DNA from 2 places in the Actinokineospora guangxiensis genome. Region 1 is predicted to be linked to the other one. Evidence: riboswitches for the same ligand, from Rfam matches in the RefSeq annotation. Region 1 holds a riboswitch; the other holds the start of a gene.
What was found. Region 1 has a riboswitch for thiamine pyrophosphate ahead of thiO (glycine oxidase ThiO). Riboswitches for the same ligand answer to the same signal wherever they lie in the genome.
Positions count from the first base shown of each region.

Region 2: linked by a shared signal. The riboswitch ahead of ACFPM7_RS09290 (thiamine ABC transporter substrate-binding protein) and the one ahead of thiO (glycine oxidase ThiO) in region 1 are both predicted to bind thiamine pyrophosphate.

Region 1 is NZ_JBHSKF010000003.1:163,971-167,690, forward strand. It holds gene ACFPM7_RS07625 (MFS transporter) at 1-398, shown strand, start outside; gene ACFPM7_RS07630 (threonine ammonia-lyase) at 376-1,320, opposite strand; gene thiE (thiamine phosphate synthase) at 1,322-1,975, opposite strand; TPP riboswitch at 1,997-2,103, shown strand; gene thiO (glycine oxidase ThiO) at 2,098-3,159, shown strand; gene thiS (sulfur carrier protein ThiS) at 3,156-3,356, shown strand; gene thiG (thiazole synthase) at 3,359-3,720, shown strand, end outside.
Region 2 is NZ_JBHSKF010000003.1:537,141-540,860, forward strand. It holds gene ACFPM7_RS09280 (alkaline phosphatase PhoX) at 62-1,219, shown strand; gene ACFPM7_RS09285 (4a-hydroxytetrahydrobiopterin dehydratase) at 1,209-1,505, opposite strand; TPP riboswitch at 1,540-1,650, shown strand; gene ACFPM7_RS09290 (thiamine ABC transporter substrate-binding protein) at 1,670-2,698, shown strand; gene ACFPM7_RS09295 (ABC transporter permease) at 2,662-3,720, shown strand, end outside.

The DNA.
Region 1 (3,720 bases):
CGCTGCTGGTGGCCACCGGGATGCTGCTGCTCACCAGGGCCGTGCCCGGGGCGTCCTACCTGGGCGGGGTGCTGCCGGGCGTGGTGCTCTTCGGCCTCGGGCTCTCCGTCGTCGTCGCCCCGGTGACCGCGACCGTGCTGGCCGCCGCCCCCGACCGGTACGCGGGCGTGGCCTCGGGGGTCAACAACGCGGTGGCGCGCACCGGCAGCCTGCTGGCCGTCGCCGTGCTGCCTGTGGCGGCCGGGCTCTCCGGCGCGGCCTACGCCGACCCGGTCGCGCTCACCGCGGCGTGGAAGACCACGCTGGTCATCTGCGCGGTGATGGCCGCCCTCGGCGGGCTGATGGCCGTCGGCGTGCGCGGCAACGTCCTGGCCGCTACCGGGCCAGGATCTCGGTGAACACCGCCGGGTCGATGTTGCCGCCGGAGATCACCGCGACCGTCCTGCCCTCGGGCAGGTCGCGGTTGAGGTAGCCGGCGACGGAGACCGCGCCGCTGGGCTCGGCCACCAGGTTCGCCTTCTCGGCCAGCAGCGCCACGGCCGCGCGGATCTCCGCCTCCGACACCGTGACGATGCCGTCCACATAGGCCTGTTGGTGGGCGAAGGTGAGCGGGGACGGCTGGCTGCGCAGGCCGTCGGCGATGGTGCGGTTGCGGTCGGCGACCGACCAGTCGACGAGTTCGCCCGCGGCCAGGCTCGCCGCGGTGTCGGCGGCCAGCTCCGGCTCCACGGCCCACACCTGCGTCTTCGGCGAGCGGTGCTTGATCGCGGTGGCTACCCCGGAGATCAGGCCGCCGCCGCTGACCGGCACCAGCACCACGTCGGCCTCGGGCAGGTCCTCGGCGATCTCCAGGCCGATGGTGCCCTGGCCCGCGATGACGTCCGGGTGGTCGAACGGCGGGATCAGCGCCGCGCCGGTCTCGGCCTGGATCTCGGCGGCCTTCGCCTCGCGCTGCCCGACCTCGCTGAGCACCACATCGGCCCCGTGCGAGCGGGTCGCCTCGATCTTGACCACCGGGGTGTCCTTCGGCACCACGATCCAGGCGCGGATGCCGAACTCGCGGGCGGCGTAGGCCACGGCCTGGGCGTGGTTGCCGCTGGAGTAGGCGACGACGCCGCGGGCGCGCTGCTCGTCGGTCAGCCGGGCGATGGCGTTGTACGCGCCGCGGATCTTGAAGGCGCCGATGGGCTGCAGGTTCTCCGGCTTGAGCCACAGCGGGCTGCGCGGGGCCCACGGGCAGGGGAGCAGCGGGGTGCGCACGGCCGTTCCGGCGACGCGCCCGGCGGCGGCTTCGATGTCGGCGAGGGTGACCAGGTCCACGTCAGCCAGTCTGCCCCAGCGCGGCGCGCAGGTCGCGTGCCGCGGCAGTGGGATCGGTCGCTTCGGTCAGCGCGCGCACGACGACGACGCGCTCCGCGCCCGCCGCGGTGACCTCGCCCATCCTGGCCGCGTCGATGCCGCCGATGGCGAACCACGGACGGTCCTGGCCCAGCGCCGCGGTGGCGCGCACGAGGTCGAGGCCGGGGGCGGGCCTGCCGGGCTTGGTGGGGGTCGGCCAGCAGGGGCCGGTGCAGAAGTAGTCCACGCCCGGCTCGGCCGCGGCGGCGCGGGCCTGGGCGAGGTCGTGGGTGGAGCGGCCGACGGCGATGTCCGCGCCCGCGACCCGGCGGGCCAGCGGCACCGGCAGGTCGTCCTGGCCGAGGTGCAGGATGTCGGCGCCGGAGGCGAGCGCGACGTCGGCGCGGTCGTTGACCGCCAGCAGCGCCCCGTGCTCGGCGCACAGCTGCGCGATGGGCTCCAGCGCGGCCAGTTCCGGCCTGGCCTCCAGGCCCTTCTCCCGCAGCTGCACGATGTCGACGCCGCCGCGCAGCGCGGCGTCGACGAACTCGGCGAGGTCGGGCCGCAGCCCGGTGCACAGGTACAGCCGCGCCGAGGCCAGGCGGGCGCGGATCTGGGCGGCGTCTAGTCCGGGCATGGATCGCACGCTACGGTTGGGGTCTGGTCGCACGGGAGTCCGGGTACGGGCTGAGAGGGAGCTGGCGCGCTCCGACCGTCGAACCTGATCCGGGTCATGCCGGCGCAGGGAGCGTGGGACAAGTGGGACAGCTGGCCGTCGTGGGTGGCGGTGTCATCGGGTTGGCGTGCGCGTGGCGGCTGGCCGCCGCCGGGCACGCCGTGCGGCTCATCGATCCCGAACCCGGCCGGGGCGCGTCGTGGGTGGCGGGCGGCATGCTGGCCCCGGTCACCGAGTCGTGGCCGGGCGAGGAGGCGGCGCTGGAGCTGGGTTCCGCCGCGCTGGAGCGCTGGCCGTCCTTCGCCGAGGAGCTGGGCGTCGGGCTGCTCGGCGCGGGGACGCTGGTGCTGGCGGTGGACCCGGCCGACGCGGCGGTGCTGGCGGCGCTGGCCGGGTACCTGGCCGGGCGTGGGCGCGAGGTCGAGCGGATCAGCGGGCGGGCGGCGCGGCGGCTGGAGCCGTGCCTGGGGCCGCGGGTCCGTTCGGGGCTGTCCGTGCCGGGCGACCTGGCGGTGGACAACCGCGAGCTGATCGGCGCGCTGCTCCGTGCGTGCGCGGCCGGGGGTGTGCGGTTTCTCACAGCGCCGGCGACCGCCGTGCGGCCCGGAGTGGTCGAATTGTCCGACCCTGCCCCGGAAGCGCCGGATAAGTCTACTGTGGAGTGTGACGCGGTGGTCGTCGCGGCCGGGGCCCGCAGCCGGGACCTGCACCCGGCGCTGAGCGGGTTCGTCCGGCCGGTGAAGGGCGAGATCCTGCGCCTGCGCGCCCGCCCGGGGGTCCTGCCCCCGCCCACGCGCACCGTGCGCGCGCTGGTGTCCGGGCGCCCCGTCTACCTCGTGCCACGCGGCGACGGGTCGCTGGTGCTCGGCGCCACCCAGCACGAGGTCGGCTACGACACCGAGGTCACCGCGGGCGGCGTGCGCGACCTGATCGCCGACGCCGAGGTCGTGCTGCCGGGCGTCGGCGAGTACGCGCTGGTCGAGTCCGCCGCCGGGCTGCGCGCGGGCAGCCCGGACAACGTGCCGAAGGTCGGGTGGCTGGAACCGGGCGTCATCGCCGCCACCGGCCACCACCGCAACGGCCTGCTCCTCGCGCCCACCACGGCGGACGCGGTGCTGGAGCTGGTCAGGGAAGGAGTCCGATGAGGATCGCCGTGAACGGGGTCGACCGCGAGGTCGCCGACGGCGCGACGGTGGCGGCGGTGCTGGCCGGGCTCGGGCTGCCGTCGGCCGGGGTCGCCGTCGCCGTCGACGGGGCCGTCGTGCCCAGGGCGGCGCACGCGACGGCCGTGGTGGCGCCGGGTGCGGTGCTGGAAGTGCTGACCGCCGTGCAGGGAGGCTGACCGTGGACGACCCACTCGTCATCGCCGGCCGCGAGTACTCATCGCGGCTGATCACCGGCACCGGCGGCGCGGCCAACCTGGCCGTGCTGGAACGCGCCCTGCTCGCCTCCGGCACCGAGCTGACCACCGTCTCCCTGCGCCGGGTCGACGCCGGGACCGGCACCGGCGTCCTGGACCTGCTGCGCCGCACCGGCATCGACCCGCTGCCCAACACCGCGGGCTGCCGCACCGCAGCCGAGGCCGTCCTCACCGCCCGCCTCGCCCGCGAGGCCCTCGGCACGAACTGGGTGAAACTGGAGGTCGTCGCCGACGACCGCACCCTGCTGCCCGACCCGGTGGAGCTGCTGGAAGCCGCCCACACGTT
Region 2 (3,720 bases), 370 kb from region 1:
GGTCTCGGCGACAGCTGCCGCTCCTAGCGTCCGATCCGGCGAACCCGATGATCGGAGGATCATGGAACGGCGCGGTTTCCTGCGGGTGGCGGTGGTCGGCGGTGCGGCGGCGGCGTTCGGTGGGGCGTCGTGGGGGCAGGCGTTCGCGGCGGGGGCGCAGCCGGGGGCCAGTCCGTACGGGGGGCTGCTGGCGGCCGACGGCAACGGGATCAGGCTGCCCGCCGGGTTCACCAGCCGGGTGGTGGCCAGGAGTGGGCAGAAGGTCGCCGGGACGAACTACACCTGGCACCCGGCGCCCGACGGCGGGGCGTGCTTCGCCGACGGGAGCGGCTGGATCTACGTCTCCAACAGCGAGGTCTCCGGCACCGGCGGGGTCGGCGCGGTCAGGTTCGACGCGCAGGGCCGGATCACCGGCGCCTACCGCACGCTGGCCAACACCAACGTCAACTGCGCCGGTGGCGCGACGCCCTGGAACACCTGGCTCTCCTGCGAGGAGGTCTCCGACGGGCAGGTCTACGAGACCGACCCGTGGGGCGTGAACCCCGCGGTCGTCCGACCGGCGATGGGGCGGTTCAAGCACGAGGCGTGCGCGGTCGACGCCGAGCACGGCTACGTCTACCTCACCGAGGACGTCGCCGACGGCTGCCTCTACCGCTTCCGGCCCACGACCTGGGGCGACCTGGGCAGCGGCACCCTCCAGGTGATGCGCGGCGGGACAGCGACCAGCGGGCCGGTCACCTGGGCGACCGTCCCCGATCCCGACGGCAGCCCCACCGCCACCCGCTACCAGGTCTCCGGCGCCAAGCGCTTCAACGGCGGCGAGGGCTGCTACTACGCCGACGGCACCTGCTGGTTCACCACCAAGGGCGACAACCGCGTCTGGGCCTACGACGCCACCGCCTCCACCCTCTCCCTCACCTACGACGACAGCCTGGTCAGCGGCGGCGCACCGCCGCTGACCGGCGTCGACAACATCACCGGCGCGGCCAACGGCGACCTGTTCGTCGCCGAGGACGGCGGGAACCTGGAGATCTGCGTGATCACCCCGGCCGGCGTCGTCGCGCCGTTCCTGCGCGTCGGCGGACAGTCGGGATCGGAGATCACCGGGCCCGCGTTCAGCCCGGCGGGCGACCGGCTGTACTTCTCCTCACAGCGCGGCACGTCCGGCAGCAGCAGCGGCGGCATCACCTACGAGGTGACCGGGCCGTTCAGGCGCTGATCGACTCGACCACGCCGTCGATCTCGGCGGCCAGGCGCACGTCCTTGGCCGTGATCCCGTTCACCGAGTGCGTGCTGCACCGGAACCTCAGCGTGCGCCAGCGGATGTCGATGTCGGGATGGTGGTCGTCGTTCTCGGCGATCTCGGCCACCCGGTTCACGACCTGGATGGCCTGCGGGAACGAGTCCAGCTCGACCTCCCGCTCCAGGCCGCCCTCGACCAGCCGCCAGCGCGGAAGCTGGCCAAGCGCCTTGCCGATCTCGGCGTCTCTCAGCAGTTCACCCATGGGCCCCATCTTGGCCGCTGGGCGGGGCGTACGCTCACAGCGCCACGGGAGTCCGGTTGCGCCGGGCTGAGAGGAGGGCGACAAGCCCTCGACCGTCACACCTGATCAGGGTCATGCCTGCGCAGGGAGGGCCTCGTGGCGCACGCCCGAGGAGGAACCACCCCATGCGCCGCACCCCGATCGCCCTGGCCGCGCTGCTGCTCGCCGGATGTTCGCTGGGCGGGGGCGACGAACCGCCCGGCGACCGCGCCGTGGTGCTCGTCACCCACGACTCCTTCGCCCACGACCAGGCCGTCTTCGACGCCTTCACCGCCCGCACCGGCATCCGGATCGAGGTCCGCAAGAGCGGTGACGCGGGCGCGCTGACCAACCAGCTGGTGCTCACCAAGGCCAGCCCCATCGGCGATGTCGCCTTCGGCGTCGACACCACCTTCGCCTCGCGCGCCCTGGACGAGGGCGTCTTCGCCGAGCACCGCTCGTCGGCGGCGGACGCTGGGCCGGGGAGCTACGCCGTGGACGACACCAACCGGCTGACCGCCGTCGACGTCGGCGACGTGTGCGTCAACGTCGACACCGCCGCGCTCGCCGAGCGGAAGCTGCCCGTGCCCAAGGGCTTCGACGAGCTGGCCGATCCCCGCTACAAGGACCTGCTGGTCGTGGAGGACCCGGCGACCTCCTCGCCCGGCCTGGCGTTCCTGCTCGGCACGGTCGCGCACTTCGGCGACGGCTGGGTGGGCTACTGGGAGAAGCTGCGCGCCAACGGCGTGCTGGTCGTCGCGGGCTGGGAGGAGGCCTACACGCAGGAGTTCTCCGGCTCCTCCGGCAACGGGCCGCGCCCGATCGTGGTGTCCTACGCGTCCTCGCCGTCGGCGGAGATCGGCGAGGACGGGCAGCCGCGCACCCAGGCCGTCCTGGACACCTGCTTCCGCCAGGTCGAGTACGCGGGCGTGCTGGCGGGCGCGAAGAACCCGGCCGACGCGGGCCAGGTGGTCGACCTGCTCGTGTCCCCGGAGTTCCAGCGCACCGTCCCGGAGCTGATGTACGTCTACCCCTCGCGCTCCGACGTCGAGCTGCCCGAGTCGTGGCAGAAGGCCGCGCCGCTGCCCGCCGAGCCCGCCACGCTGCCCGCGGCGGAGATCCAGGCCAACCGGGAGCGGTGGGTGCAGCAGTGGCGCGCGGCCGTCCAGGGCTGAGCCCGGCGCTGCTGGGCCTGCTGCCGCTGGGCTTCCTGGCGGTCTTCTTCGCCTGGCCGGTGGCCGCCATCGTGCGCCGCGGCCTCGACGGCGACGCGCTCGCCGTGCTCGCCGAGGGGCAGACCTGGGCGCTGGTCGGGTTCACCGTCGGGCAGGCGGCCGCGGCGACCGCGGTGGCCGTGCTCGCCGGGATGCCGGTGGCGTTCCTGCTGGCCAGGGTGCGGCTGCCGGGGGCCGCGGTGGTGCGGGCGCTGGTGCTGGTTCCGTTCGTGCTGCCCACGGTGGTGGTCGGCCTGGCGTTCCGGTCGCTGATGGGCGGCGGGGTGCTCGCGATCGTGCTGGCCAACGCGTTCTTCAACGTCGCCGTCGTGGCGCGCACCGTCGGCGGGCTGTGGGCGCACCTGGACCGCCGCGCCGAGGACGCGGCCCGGTCGCTGGGCGCCTCGCGCCTGCGCACGTTCACCTCGGTGACGCTGCCCGCGCTGACCCCGGCGCTGGGCTCCGCCGCAGCGGTCGTGTTCCTGTTCTGCGCCACCAGCTTCGGTGTCGTGCTGCTGCTCGGCGGCGCCCGGCACCGGACGCTGGAGACCGAGATCTATCTGCGCACCGTCGAGCTGCTGGACCTCTCCGGGGCGGCGGCGCTGTCGCTGCTGCAGGTGGCGGCCGTGGTCGCGGTGCTGGTGCTGGGCGCGCGGGCGCGGCGGCGGCGCGAGTCGGCGCTGGCGCTGCGCCCGCGCGCCGAGGGCACGCGCGGGCCGAGCGGCGGCGAGTGGTGGGTCGTCGGCGCGGCCGGGGTGGTCCTGGCGCTGCTGGTCGCGCCGATCGCCTCGCTGGTCGTCCGGTCCTTCGACGGCGGGTTCGCGGGCTACGCGGCGCTGTCGGGAACCGGGTTCCGCGGCTCGCTGTCGGTGACCGGCTGGGAGGCGGCGATGAACTCGCTGCGCGCGGCCACCGACGCCACGGTCCTGGCGCTGGTGCTGGGCATCAGCGCCTCGGTCGCGCTGGTGGCGCTGCGCCGGGCG